Linked DNA regions of Sagittula sp. P11. The protein of the gene in region 1 interacts with the protein of each later gene in a pairwise test. Links are inferred from orthologs where the notes say so. Each region holds a gene or a part of one and is shown in the gene's direction. Other genes may lie near its edges. The genes, in order: CDO87_RS05225 and ssb.

Region 1 (7,282 bases):
CCACCTTGTCGACATGGGCGCACAGGCGCGCGTGCCGGTGATCGTGCAGGAGGCGCTCGACCCCGCCGGCCTGATGCGCCCGCTGATGCAGAGCCGCCCACTCGACGAAACCGTGCAGATGATGGAGGCGGCGGGGCAGGTCATCGCGCGCTTCTGGCACTGGGCCGAAGGCTTCGACGGGCGCATCGGTTTCCACCCCTCGATCCGCAACTTCGCCATCGTCGACGGGGAGGCGGTGTTCTTCGACACCTTCCCGCCGCTGATCCACTACAGCCGCGACGAGATGGGCAGGATGCTGCTCCAGTTCTCCGAAAAGCGGCTGATGCGCGTGGTGGGGCCGTTCCTGAAGGCGCGCGTCACCGGCATCCAGGACGAATGGTATTCGCCGGCGGAAACGCTGGTCGGGCTGGTGGGCTCGGCCTGCCGCCTGCGCCCCGACGATGCGGAGGCCTACCTCGCCTGGGGGCGGGAGTTCGTCGCGCGGGAAATGGCGCCCTGGGCCGGGGAGGCTCTGCCGGGTCTGCAGGACGCGCCGCGCCTGCCGGGATACTGGACGGGGTTCCGCAAGATCCTCGGCCTGCAGGGCGAACCCAACGTCTGAGCCCCGGGCACGCCGCCCGCCCTTCATCTTGGCCGAAATACCTCGGGGTCCGGGGCAGCGCCCCGGTCCGCGCGTTCCGCAAGGAAAAAGGGTGGCGCAAAGCCCCACCCTACATGTCGTCGCGACGGTCCCGCAGGGCGGGGCGCCGCCCCGCCCGCGAGGGCGTCAGACGATCTTGATGCCCGCGTCCGCGGCGTCCTTGACGAACTGCGCGAGACCCTTGTCGGTCAGGATGTGGTTCGCCATGGCCTTGATCACCGCCGGCGGGGCGGTGGCCACGTCTGCGCCGATCTTGGCGGCGTCGCTCATGTGGTTGGCGGTGCGGATCGACGCGGCGAGGATCTGCGTCTCGAACCCGTAGTTGTCGTAGATCTCGCGGATGTCGGCGATCAGCTCCATCCCGTCGAGGTTCAGGTCGTCGAGACGGCCGATGAACGGCGAGATGAAGGTCGCGCCGGCCTTGGCCGCCAGCAGCGCCTGGTTGGCGGAGAAGCAGAGCGTCACATTGACCATGCGGCCCTCGTCCGACAGCGTCTTGCAGGCCTTCAGGCCGTCCCAGGTCAGCGGCACCTTCACGGCGATGTTCTCGGCGATCTCGGCCAGGCGGCGGCCTTCGGCGATCATCGCGTCGGCCTCGGTGGCGACGACTTCGGCCGAGACGGGGCCGGAGACGAGGTCGCAGATTTCCTTCGTCACCTCGAGGATGTCGCGGCCGGATTTCTTGATGAGGGAGGGGTTGGTGGTCACGCCGTCGACCATGCCGAGGTCGTTCAGTTCCCGGATGGCGTCGATGTCGGCGGTGTCTACGAAGAATTTCATGATCGGTCCCCTTGCGCGGCCTGATGAGAGTCCCGCGTGTCTTACCCCATGACGGGCGCCTCCGAAAGAGTTAGGTTTGCGCTAACGGAATGCCGCCGGATCCTTGCAGACCGGCAGGAGGGCCGATGCTGTGTGTCCCGGCGACGTCACCGGGGGCAAAAGCCGGGTCGCGCCGGGTCTCGGCGCGGTCCCCGGACAAGCGTTGCAGGGGTCGCCGCCCCGCCTCGTCGGGCAGTCGGCAAGACCTTCCGCTGTGCGGTTGGCAGGCGCGGGTTATTGCGGTGGCCCCCGGTTTGCGCCATCTGTCGGGCATGCAGGAGTTCTTCGAACAGGGCGCGCGCGTCGGCGTGCTGACGGCGCAGCCGCTGGACCGGCTGCTGGATTACCGCGCGCCCGAGGGCGGCTGTTTCCTTGGTGCCTATGTCGAGGTGCCGCTGGGCCCGCGCAAGGTGCTGGGCGTGGTCTGGGGGCCGGGCGAGGGCCAGTTCGACGCCGCCAAGCTGCGCAGCGTGATCCGGGTGCTCGACGCGGCGCCGATGCGGGCCGAGATGCGCGCCTTCCTCGAAAAGGCCGGGGCCTACACGCTGACGCCGATGCCCGCGATGCTGCGGCTGGCGACCCGCGCGCCGGGGCTGGGCGACGGGCCGTCGATGCGCAAGGTCTACCGCCGGGGCGAGGGCGAGCCGGAGCGCATGACCGACGCCCGGCGGCGGGTGATCGCGGCCTCGGAAGAGCTGGGCGGCCTCGCGCTGACGCTGGGCGAGCTGGCGGAGGCGGCGGGCGTGACCTCTTCGGTGGTGAAGGGGCTGGTGAAGAGCGGCGCCATCCGCGAGGAGGAAAGCCCGCGCGACACGGCCTTCCCCGCGCTCGACCCCGACTATGGCGGCAAGGACCTGACAGAGGACCAGGCGGCGGCGGCGGATGTCCTGCGCGACGGTCAGCGGGCAGGCACATACGGCACCGTGCTGCTTAAGGGGGTGACCGGTTCCGGCAAGACGGAGGTCTACCTCGAAGCGGTCGCCGAATGCCTGCGGCAGGGGCGGCAGGCGCTGGTCCTTCTGCCGGAGATCGCGCTTTCGGCGGAGTTCCTCGCCCGGGTGGAGGCCCGCTTCGGCGCGCGGCCCGCGGAGTGGCATTCCGGCGTGACCATGACGGAGCGGCGCCGCGTCTGGCGTATGGTCGGCGAGGGCCGCGCGCAGATGGTGGTTGGCGCGCGCTCGGCCTTGTTCCTGCCGTTCCAGCGGCTTGGGCTGATCGTCGTCGACGAGGAACACGACACTTCCTACAAGCAGGAGGACGGTGTCCTCTACAACGCGCGGGACATGGCGGTGCTGCGGGCCTCCATCCTCGGCGCGCAGGTGGTGCTGGCCTCCGCCACGCCGAGCCTCGAAAGCTGGGCCAATGCGGATGCGGGCAAGTACCGGCGGCTGGTCCTGACCTCGCGCTTCGGCGAGGCGGTGCTGCCGGAGATGCGTACCATCGACATGCGGCGGCAGGAGGTGCCCTCGAACCGCTGGATCTCGCCCGCGCTGGCCGCGGCGGTGAATGCGCGGATGGAACGGGGAGAGCAGGCGCTTCTGTTCCTCAACCGCCGTGGCTATGCGCCGGTGACGCTCTGCCGGGCCTGCGGGCAGCAGATCGGCTGCGACCACTGCGATGCGCGGATGGTGGAGCACCGTTTTCTCAAGCGGCTGGTCTGCCACCAGTGCGGCGAGACGAAGCCCATGCCGGAGGTCTGCCCGTCCTGCGGCGCGGAGGACAAGCTGGCCGCGGTCGGCCCCGGTGTCGAACGGCTGGCTGAGGAAGCGCAGGCGCAGTTCCCCGAGGCGCGGATCGCGGTGCTGTCCTCGGACCTTTACGGCACGGCGCGCGAGCTGAAGGCGCAGATCGAGGGGATCGCGGCGGGCGGCGCGGACATCATCATCGGCACGCAACTTGTGGCGAAGGGGCACAACTTCCCGCTGCTGACGCTGGTGGGGGTGATCGACGCGGACCTCGGGCTGCAGGGGTCGGACCTGCGCGCGGCCGAGCGGACCTTCCAGCTCATGCGGCAGGTTGCGGGGCGCGCCGGGCGGGCGGAGAAGCGCGGCGAGGCGCTGTTGCAGACCTACCAGCCGGAGCACCCGGTGATCCGCTCGATTCTTGCCGGTGACGAGGAGGCGTTCTGGAGCGCGGAGGCCGACGAGCGCCGGCTGGGCGGGATGCCCCCCTTCGGACGGCTGGCGGGGATCATCCTGTCGGGGCCGGACGTGCAGGAGGTCTTCGACCTCGGCAACTGGCTGGCGCGCAACGACGGCGCGCTGCGGCGGGTGGGGGCACAGGTCTTCGGTCCCGCGCCCGCGCCCATCGCCCGGGTCCGGGGGCGGCACCGCGTGCGTCTGCTGGTGCGGGCCGAGAAGGGCGTGGCGCTGCAGGGCGCGCTGGCCGACTGGGTGCGCCCGGTGAAGCTGAAGGGCGACCTGCGGCTGGCCATCGATATCGACCCGCAGTCGTTCTTCTGACCGGCTTCTGACCGCGGCCGCCCGTTGCCCCCCCCCGCCTTTTCCGCTGGGGAAGGGCAGGCGGGCGCATCCATTAGGCGATCAGGGCGCATAAACCTGTGGTTTCCCCGGTGTTCTTGGGTCGGCCGTCTTGTCTGACTTCTTCGCGGCCTCTACATGCCTTTGCATGAAACGATGGATCCCTTTCGTGAAGAGCCGGCCACGGGTGTCGGTCGTGCGCCTGCAAGGCGCGATTTCCGTTCCCGCCAGAGGCAACCTGAGCGACAGGACCGCAGCCCCCCTGCTGGAGAAGGCCTTCCGGTCGAAACCGCAGGCCGTGGCGCTTGAAATCAACTCTCCGGGCGGGTCGCCCGTGCAGTCCTCGCTGATCGGGGCGCGCATCCGCCGCCTGTCCGAGCAGCACAACATTCCCGTCTATGCCTTCGTCGAGGACGTTGCGGCCTCCGGCGGCTACTGGATCGCCTCTGCCGCGGACGAGATCTGGGCCGACGCGAGCAGCATCCTCGGCTCGATCGGGGTGATCTCCTCGGGGTTCGGGGCGCATGTCTTCCTGCAGCGGCAGGGGATCGAGCGCCGGGTGCACACGGCGGGCAAGTCGAAGTCGATGATGGACCCGTTCCGCCCCGAGACCGAAGAGGACGTGGCCCGTCTGAACCGGCTGCTGGGGCAGTTGCACGACACCTTCATCAACCAGATCCGGGCCCGGCGCGGCGAGAAGCTGGCGTCGAACCCCGACCTCTTCACCGGCGAAATCTGGGTGGGGCAGGCGGCGGTCGACCAGGGTCTGGCCGACGGCATCGGGCACCTCGTGCCGGTGATGAAGCAGCGCTTCGGCGACAAGGTGCGCTTCAAGCGGTACGAGGCCAGGCGGCCCCTGCTGCCGCGCGTGGGCGTCCAGATCGCCCAGGGCGCGTTGAGTGAGATCGAGGAGCGTGCCGACTATGCACGGTTCGGCCTCTCGTGATCGCAAAGATCGTCCTCCTGTTCCTGCTGGTCATGGGCCTTCTGGGCGTGTTCGGCAAATGGCGCATGCCGGGGGCGAAGAAGATCGGACAGTTGCGCAAGAAGGCGATGCTGAGCGCCAAGAAGTGCCCGCACTGCGGGGGCTACAGCATCGGCGACGCCCCCTGCGCCTGCCGGAAAGGTAAAGGCTGACATGGTATTCCTCTATGCCCTGCTGGGCTTGCTGATCCTGCTTCTGGCGGGCGACGCTTTGGTCAAGGGCGCGGTCAACCTGTCCCTGCGCGTGGGCATCCCCGCGCTGATCGTCAGCCTGACGATCGTCGCCTTCGGGACGTCCGCGCCGGAGATGCTGATCTCCGTGCAGGCGGCGATGCGCAACGTGCCGGGCATCGCACTGGGCAACGTGATCGGCTCCAACACGGCCAACGTGCTGATGGTGCTGGGCATTCCTGCACTGATCACGGTGATGCACACCTCTGCCCACGACACCCGCAAGAGCTATGTGCAGATGCTTTGCGCGTCGGTGCTGTTCATCGGGCTGGCGGTGCGCGAGGTCTTCGACTGGAAGTCGGGGATCGTGCTGCTGGCGGTGCTGGCGTGGATCCTCGCCGATCAGATCAAGGACGCGCTGGCGCACCGGCGGGCGGGCGAGCTCGACGAGGAACTGGAAGAACCGGAAGGCGCGGACCCGGACATGCCGTGGTGGAAGATCGCCTTCTACATCGTGCTGGGCCTGATCGGCCTGCCGCTGGGGGCGGACCTGCTGGTCGACAGCGCGACCGAGATCGCGCGCATGTTCGACGTTTCCGACGAGGTGATCGGCCTGACGCTGGTCGCGGTCGGGACCTCGCTGCCGGAACTGGCGACCACCGTCATGGCGGCGCTGCGGCGGCAGGCGGACGTGGCCCTGGGCAACGTGATCGGGTCGAACATGTTCAACCTGCTGGCCATCATCGGCGTGGCCTCGATGATCGCACCCATGCCGTTCGAGCTGCCGGAGCTGACCTTTGACCTTGCGGTGATGCTGGGCGCCTCGTTGCTGCTGTTGCCCTTCGTGTTCCTCAAACGCGACCTGAACCGGATGTGGGGTGTCATCTTGTCCGCGCTCTACGTGGGCTATGTCATCCTCGTGATCGTCTGAACGGAGGCCTGATGTCTGAACAGGGAAAACGTGCGCTTGTGACAGGCGGCGCGCGGCGGCTGGGGCGCGACATGGCGCTGACGCTTGCGCAACAGGGATACGATGTGGCGGTGCACTACGGCGGGTCCGCCGATGCCGCCGAGGAGACCGCAGCGGAGATCCGCGCGCTGGGGCAGAAGGCCGCCACGCTGCAGGCCGACCTGCTGGTCGAGGACGAGGTGCAGGCGCTGGTGGGCCGCGCGCAGGAGGCCCTTGGCGGGCCGCTGACGGCGCTGGTGAACAACGCCTCCATCTTCGAGCATGACGACTACGGCACGGCCACGCGCGAAAGCTGGGACCGCCATATCGAGAGCAACCTGCGCGCCCCCTTCGTGCTGATCCAGAACTTTGCGGAGCAGGCGCCGGAGCCGCTGAAGGACGCCCGCGGCGAGCCTGTGGCGCAGGCCATGGTGGTCAACATGATCGACCAGCGGGTGCGCAAGCTGACGCCGGAATTCGCAAGCTACACCATCGCGAAGATGGGGCTTTGGGCGATGACCCGGACGGCGGCGATGGCGCTTGCCCCGCGTGTCAGGGTGAACGGGATCGGCCCCGGGCCGACCCTGCGCGGCGGCCGCCAGTCGGACGAGGATTTCGCCGCCCAGCGGGCCGCGACGGTGCTGGAACGAGGCTCAGACAGTGAGGATATCACCGCCGCGCTGGTCTACCTGCTGTCGGCAAAGGCCGTCACGGGGCAGCTTCTGTGCGTCGACGGCGGGCAGCACCTGGCATGGCAGACCCCTGACGTGACGGAAGTAGAGTGAGCAACGGCGGCGAAAGTTTTGCACGGTTCACGGAACTGTCACGGAAGCGTTACGAAAATGCTAAGAGTCTCAGCCACTTGTAGGGTGACCCAAAAATTTTATCGCGATTTCAATAGGTTGAAAATGCGATTAATTTTTGTGCATCCCGGCGAAGTGGGCTGAAATCAATGGAAATTTGCCACTGCCCCGAATTTGCCACCAGACTTATCCACAGAAACGGTGGATGTAATACCGCTTGAAACGGCGGCGCCGGCATTGCAGCAGACGGGGATTCGACACAGGTTGAAGCCGAATGGGCAGAGTGACATGAACGACAGTCCGGAGAGCGCCACCTCGCCCCGCGGGGTCGAGGTCATCCAATCCTATCTCAGGACGCTTGAGACGTCCCCGGGCGTCTACCGGATGCTCGATGAGCAGAGCCGGGTGCTGTATGTCGGCAAGGCGCGCAACCTGC
Region 2 (7,052 bases), 3.0 Mb from region 1 along the record:
AACATCGAATCGACGCCCATCGAGGCGCGCGACACCCAGACCATTGCCGACGTGCAGATGGTCTTCCAGAACCCCTTCGACACGCTGAACCCGTCGATGACCGTGGGCCGGCAGATCATCCGGGCGCTGGAAATCTTCAACCACGGCACGTCGGATGCCGAGCGGCGCGAGGAGATGCTGCGCCTTCTGGACCTCGTGAAACTGCCCCGTGCCTTCGCCGACAGGATGCCGCGGCAATTGTCGGGCGGGCAGAAGCAGCGGGTCGGCATCGCACGGGCCTTTGCAGGCGGTGCGCGGATCGTGGTGGCGGACGAACCTGTCTCGGCGCTCGACGTGTCGGTGCAGGCCGCCGTGACCGACCTGCTGATGGAGATCCAGCGCGCGCAGAAGACGACGCTGCTGTTCATATCGCACGACCTCTCGATCGTGCGGTACCTCAGCGACCGGGTCATGGTGATGTACCTCGGGCACGTGGTGGAACTGGGCACGACCGACCAGGTCTTTGCCCCGCCCTACCATCCCTACACGGAGGCGCTGCTGTCGGCGGTGCCCATCGCCGACACCTCGGTCAAGAAGAAACACATCGTCCTCGAAGGCGACGTGCCTTCCGCGATGAACCCGCCGCCCGGATGCCCGTTCCAGACACGATGCCGGTGGAAGTCGAAGGTGGCCGGGGACCTTTGCGAACGCGAGGTGCCGCCGGTCAGGATACTTGCCGAAGGGCACCAGGTGAAATGCCATCTGCCTGACGCGGACCTGGCGGGCATGGAGCCAGTGATCACCGTCGCGGCGGAATAGGCGGTCGGTCGCGCGACGGAGGCGAAAGGGTGCGCGCCGGTCGGATTGGCTTCGCCGGTGGGTGCGGGGCACATGGTTTTAGCGCGGCCTTATGGCTTTGGTCTTCGGATAGCTGCGGGTGGGGTTGCAACACCTCCGGCCTCTCCCCTCTGGCAAGGGTCTCGTGTCGCCTAAGGCTTCGCGTTCGGCGCAGGCACAGGCGGCCCTTGCTCCTGCCGCGCAAGTGACAGGGTGCGCTCTTCCCCGCCGTCGTGGGATGTGCGGACGTAATACGGAGAGATTGACGAGAGCGCGAGAACCTCGGCCTGCTGGCGCAGGGTCAGGGGCGTGTCGAACCGGCAATCGACGACAAGATCGCGGACCACGCTCATCCGGCCTTCGAACGGGGCGTGCGTTCCGACACGCAACTGGAACGGCACACCGCCTTCGGCGCCCCCGTCCCTGAGCGCGTCCATGTCATCGGGATGGAAGCGGAAACCGCCCCGTCCGAGTGTCAGGATCAGGCCGTGCGCCTCCTCCTCGCCGAAGATCAGGGTGGCACCGACTCGGCAGGCGCGCCGGTTGTAGACAAGCGCAAAGGCCCAGCGGACGGCAAGGTCCATCCCGAACAGCAGCGCGATGAAGACCACCATGAGGGCGAGCACGGCACCGCCGCTGACGACCTTGTTCTCCTCCAGCATCTTCTCGACCTCTTCCCAGTCGATCCGGCCTTCGGTGACCGCCTCCTGAAAGGTTTCAGGCGCGTCGGCCTGGCTGTGCTGGCCGGCACTGTTGCAGGCCAGTGTCGACTGATGTTCGAACTCCGCCAGCATCGCGCGCAGGTGTCGGGGGTCGTAAGGCGCCGAGGTGTAAGAAAGCCGCTCCCCCTCTGCCATCAGCTCCAGCGCGATGCCGCTGAGCCCGCCAAGTCGATTGCGCTGCAGGTCATTGAGAATCGAGAATTCCGACAGCCCGTCCATCTGTGAGGCAATGCGTTCCGCCACAAGCTGGTCGATCGTTCGCTGCTTCTGCGGGAGGGCAGCGAGTGTCCGGGCCAGCGACAGAAGTTCCGCGGGCAGCTTGCATGCCTCTGCCCTGGCCACGCCGGGCATGAGCACCATCAGCAAGATCACGGCGGCCACGACGAACAGCCGCGCGCCCTGCACGGCCTTGCCCGTCCGCCTGCCGATCTCCGCGCGGCCCATAGCCCTCATATCCCTTGCCACCGCTCTTAGCGCGGCAGGGTGCCACCAAAGCAATAATCCGGGATTAAGGCGCGACGGTTTCGACGCACGGAAGGTCCGGGGTCAGCTGCCCCAGATCACCTTCACGTAGTTCTTCGTCTCGCGGTAGGGCGGCACGCCCTTGTGCTTTTCGACCGCCCCGGGACCCGCGTTGTAGGCCGCAAGCGCCAGTCGCCACGATCCGAACTTGCGGTACTGGATCTTGAGGTAGCGCGCGCCACCGTCGAGGTTTTCCGCCGGGTTGTGCGGGTCGACGCCAAGCGCCTTGGCCGTGGCGGGCATCAGCTGCGCCAGTCCGATGGCGCCCTTGTGCGACAGGGCCTTCGGGTTGAAACGCGATTCCTGCATCACGAGCCGCAGGAAAAGGTCCTCGGGAACGCCGTGTTTCTGCGCCGCGACGCGTGCGAGCACTGCGTATTCGCCGTTGTAGCGGCCCCGGTATTTCGGGACGGCGCCGTTCTCGGCACCTTCGACACCCCACTTGGTGGGCGTCACCACCTTCGGCGGCTGAAGCCGCACCGAGCTCTTGTATTGTTGCGCTGCGCGACTGTCCAAAACTCCCGTCTGCGAGGAGAAAAGGTTCGCGCGGTTCTTGGTCGAAATGATCTCGGCCCCTGCACTTCCGGCTGTGATCGCCAGGAAAATGCTCAGGCCGACTGCCAAGCGTGCCCCCGCCATGGTCCGTCCCTTGTTCGTTGCCGCCGTGTTGTTCTGTTGGTCTTTGCGCGGGACTATACCCAAAAATCGCTCAATCGGAACCCCTGTGGTCCGCTCTGTTTGCCCCCCCTTTGCACCGCGTGTAGAAACGGCAGACATTCGCCGATGCGATTCTAGGTTTCGAGAGGGAGAAACATGGCCGGTTCCGTCAACAAGGTGATCCTCGTGGGCAATCTCGGGCGCGACCCGGAAGTGCGTACCTTCCAGAACGGGGGCAAGGTCTGCAACCTGCGGATCGCCACGTCAGAGAACTGGAAGGACCGCAATACGGGCGAGCGCCGCGAACGCACGGAATGGCATTCGGTCGCGATCTTCTCCGAGCCGCTGGCCCGGATCGCCGAGCAATACCTGCGCAAGGGTTCGAAGGTCTACATCGAGGGCCAGCTTGAAACGCGCAAGTGGCAGGACCAGTCTGGTCAGGACCGCTATTCGACCGAGGTCGTGCTGCGCCCCTACCGTGGCGAGCTGACCCTGCTCGACGGCCGCAGCGATGGCGGCAGCGGTGGTGGTGGCGCCGGCTCGTTCGGCGGCGGTGGCGACAGCTACGGTGGCGGCGGCTACGACGACCGCGGTTACGACGACCGCGGCGGCAGTGGCAGCGCCGGTGGCGGTTCCGGCCCCTCCCGCGCGCCGTCCCGCGATCTGGACGACGAGATCCCGTTCTGAGTCAGTCCCGGGTACTGCAAACACAAACCGCCGCACATCCTGCGGCGGTTTTTTTTTGCGCTCATTCCTGTACGGCGCGTCCTGTCAGTCCTGACGCTCCCCCGCCCCCAGCGGGCGCTCGTCCGGCTCCATGAAGCCGCACCCGACCAGCGCGCTTTCCAGCGCCTCCTCGGCGTTGATGAGCGGAAGACCCATGACCATGCCGCCGCGCTGGCTTTCGATCACCACGCCCTTGCCGCCGCGCATCGCGCGCATCAGCGGCTCTTCGGGCACGACCGTCGCCGTGACCCCGTTGCTGATCGTGCGGAACGTCTTTTCGAAGGTCTGGCCGTCCACCGTCAGGTAGAAGGTCTGCTGGCCCGGTGGCGTGCCGGGGATCAGCAGATCGCTGATACCGCCCTGCTGACAGAAGTAATAGAGCCCCGACTGACCGTTCTGCGTGTCGATCCCCGCCCAGAGGATCGCACCGTCCTGGATCGCCCCGCCGTTCCACGTCGGGATGTGGGTCGAGGGCTGGACATGGTTGGCATTGCACAGGCGCCGGATGCAGGCGTGGTAGCCAGGGGTGTCCCCCTCGCTCGCCAGGCAGTTGCCCATGCAGGAATTCGTCTGCGCCACCGCCCCGCCGGACAGGACAGCCAACGCCATGGAAAACGCCGCTGCAATAGACTTCATTCAAATGCCCTCCAGAAAAATGGTCCTGAGAATTACGGCCACAGCCCCCGAGTCGGCGCAACCCTTGTTCGGCGGCAAGGCTTGGCCTATGTCTGCCCCTCGCAATCACCCTCAGGAAACAGACCCATGCCCATCCGCCTGCCCTCGGACCTTCCCGCCTTCGACGTGCTCACGCGCGAGGGCGTCATGGTCATGTCCGAGGAACAGGCCGCGCGGCAGGACATCCGGCCGCTGCGGATCGGGCTGCTGAACCTGATGCCGAAGAAGATCCAGACGGAGAACCAGTTCGCCCGCCTGATCGGGGCGACGCCGTTGCAGATCGACTTCCAGCTGATCCGCATGACCGAGCACCAGACCAAGAACACCGCCGCCGAGCACATGGAGGCTTTCTACCGCCCCTTCGCCGAGGTGGCCGACTCCGGCGAAAAGCTGGACGGTCTCATCATCACCGGCGCCCCGATCGAGCACCTGCCCTTCGAGGAGGTCACGTACTGGGAGGAACTGACGCAGGTATTCGACTGGACGCAGACCCATGTGCATTCCACCTTCGGCGTGTGCTGGGGCGGGATGGCGATGGTCTACCATTTCCATGGCGTGCCCAAGCACATGCTGGACGCCAAGGCCTTCGGCGCCGTGCGGCACATCAACCGCGCGCCGACCTCGCCTTACCTGAACGGGTTCTCTGACGACATGGTCATCCCCGTCTCCCGCTGGACCGAGATGAACCGCGCCGAGATCACCGCCGCGGGCCTGCCGATCCTGATCGACAGCGAGACGACCGGCCCCTGCCTCGTCGAGGACCCGGCGCACCGCGCGCTCTACATCTTCAACCACCTGGAATACGATTCCGGCACCCTGAAGGAAGAGTACGACCGCGACATCGCCGCCGGGAAACCGATCAACGTGCCCGCGAATTACTATCCGGGCGACGATCCGGCGCTGACGCCGCAGAACCGCTGGCGCAGCCACGCACATCTTCTTTACGGCAACTGGATCAACCAGATCTACCAGTCGACACCTTACGAGCTATCCTCCATCGGGTCATGAACGACACGACGGAGGACAGGTGAAACCGCTGATGTGGGCTGCATACGTTCTGGCGTTCGGGGCCGCGGCCTGGGGGCTGAGCCACCTGCGCGCCGGTCTGCGCGAACGCGCGGCAGAGGCCGCCTTCCCCCCCTCCGGCCAGTTCGTCGAGGTCGGCACGACACGCGTCCACTACGTGACCAAGGGCGAAGGCCCGGACGTCGTCCTGATCCACGGTATGTCCGGAAACCTGCGCGACATGACCTTTTCGCTGGTCGACCGGCTGGCGCAGGACTTCCGCGTCACCGCCTTCGACCGTCCCGGCATGGGGTATACCGACCGGCTGCACGACGCCGGCGAAACCATCGTGGAACAGGCCGCGCTGCTCTCTGCCGCCACCCGGGCGCTGGGGTTGGAAAAGCCCGTCCTCATGGGCCAGAGCTACGGCGGCTCCGTCGCGCTGGCCTGGGCCGTGGAATTCCCCGAAACCGTCTCGGCCCTCGTGTTGACCGCCAGCCCGTCCCACCCATGGGACGGCGGCATGTCACGGCTCTACAAGGTGAATTCGCACCCGATCCTCGGCGCCCTCGCCATCCCGTTCGAGGCGGCCTGGGTCCCGTCGAGCTACGTGCAGGGCGTGGTGGAAACCGTCTTCGATCCGCAGGACATGCCGCCAGGCTACGACCGCCACATCGGCGCGCCTCTGACGATCCGGCGCACGGCGCTGAAGGCCAACGCGCTGCACCGCGCGGGTCTGCTCGACCAGATCACAGAGCTGGAGCCGCGCTATGACAAGCTGTCCGTCATGCCGGTGGAGCTGGTGCACGGCACGGCGGACGACACGGTGGGGCTTGGCATCCACTCCGAACCGCTGGCGGACCGTCTGCCCCATGCCCGGCTGACGGTGCTGGAGGGCGTCGGCCACATGCCCCACCACGTCCGCGAAGGCGCGGTGGTGGAGGCGATCCGGCGCGCCCACGAGCGCGCCCGGGATCGCGGCGACGACTGACCTCAGCCCGCGTCGAGCACATCCTCGGCCAGTTGCACCACGTCGGACGGCGCGCGCAGGTACTTGCCCGTCTCGCTCTCGTTCAGCACGATCACCCGCGCGCCGTTCTTCACCTGATCCGCAAGGTGGATGATGTCCTGATTGAACAGCCGGATACAGCCCGATGATACCGCATGCCCGATGGAGGCAGGGCTGCGCGTGCCGTGAATGCGGTAGAGCGTGTCCTTGCCGTTCCGGTACAGGTACAGGGCCCGGGCGCCCAGCGGATTGTCCAGCCCGCCTTCCATGCCGTCCTTGAACTGGTTGTAGACCTCGGGTTCGCGCTTGATCATGTTCTGCGTCGGGGTCCACCGCGGCCAGTCGCGCTGGTAGGCCACCTTCGCCTCGCCATTGAACGCGCGTCCCGCGGCACCGACCGCCACGGTGTACTGCATGGCCTGATCGTTGCCCTGCAGGTGATACAGCTTCGTGGCGCCCGGATCGACGATGATCGTGCCGGCCGGATACGGCGCGTAGTAATCCACCAGCTGGCGCTTCTTTTCCTCGCTGAGGTATTTCTCCGGCACCGCGGGAATGGTCATGCCGTTGTCTTGGGTCGACATGTACATGGACCGCGTCTCGGGCTGCAGCGGACGCTTGCGCGGCGGCTCGGGAGGCAGCACCTCCACCTCCGCCAGGTAGCCGTTTTCGGTCATGGCCACGTTGGGCACCGCTTGCGGTTGCGCCTCGGACACGTCCGAGACCGGGGGAAGCGGACGCGCACAGGCTGCCACAAGCGCGAGAAGAACCAGCCCGGCGACCGGTTTGGGGACTTGCGATATCATGAGATGCCTTTCCAGTATTCTTCGAAAGGCAAACGGTTCGTCCGGCTCGATTGTTCCGCCGCTCGGCAGCGGTTTGCCATCAACGGCACACAAAGCCATACTCACGACAATCAA

What was found.
Region 2: the proteins of CDO87_RS05225 (region 1) and ssb interact in binary tests that used the Escherichia coli proteins (3 or more experiments, as listed by UniProt). The link is inferred for Sagittula sp. P11 from one-to-one orthologs.

The regions. Positions count from the first base shown.
Region 1 is NZ_CP021913.1:1,065,763-1,073,044, reverse strand. What follows is about bases 1,345-4,326. They hold CDO87_RS05225 (primosomal protein N'), read left to right. Parts: upstream 1,345-1,731; coding sequence 1,732-3,921; downstream 3,922-4,326. Other genes in these bases: CDO87_RS05220 (S49 family peptidase), read left to right, coding at 4,088-4,326; fsa (fructose-6-phosphate aldolase), read right to left, coding at 1,345-1,420. Also shown: CDO87_RS05235 (DUF6206 family protein), read left to right, coding at 1-601; more of fsa, read right to left, coding at 767-1,344; more of CDO87_RS05220, read left to right, coding at 4,327-4,885; CDO87_RS05215 (hypothetical protein), read left to right, coding at 4,882-5,076; CDO87_RS05210 (calcium/sodium antiporter), read left to right, coding at 5,078-6,025; CDO87_RS05205 (SDR family oxidoreductase), read left to right, coding at 6,037-6,828; excinuclease ABC subunit UvrC, read left to right, coding at 7,135-7,282.
Region 2 is NZ_CP021913.1:4,104,577-4,111,628, reverse strand. Bases 1,887-4,638 are described here. They hold ssb (single-stranded DNA-binding protein), read left to right. Parts: upstream 1,887-2,873; coding sequence 2,874-3,404; downstream 3,405-4,638. Other genes in these bases: metA (homoserine O-succinyltransferase), read left to right, coding at 4,206-4,638; CDO87_RS19805 (hypothetical protein), read right to left, coding at 3,489-4,079; CDO87_RS19815 (lytic transglycosylase domain-containing protein), read right to left, coding at 2,085-2,699; CDO87_RS19820 (hypothetical protein), read right to left, coding at 1,887-1,982. Also shown: CDO87_RS19825 (ABC transporter ATP-binding protein), read left to right, coding at 1-798; more of CDO87_RS19820, read right to left, coding at 969-1,886; more of metA, read left to right, coding at 4,639-5,126; CDO87_RS19795 (alpha/beta fold hydrolase), read left to right, coding at 5,146-6,114; CDO87_RS19790 (L,D-transpeptidase), read right to left, coding at 6,117-6,938. UniProt on the Escherichia coli protein: Plays an important role in DNA replication, recombination and repair. Binds to ssDNA and to an array of partner proteins to recruit them to their sites of action during DNA metabolism. Acts as a sliding platform that migrates on DNA via reptation.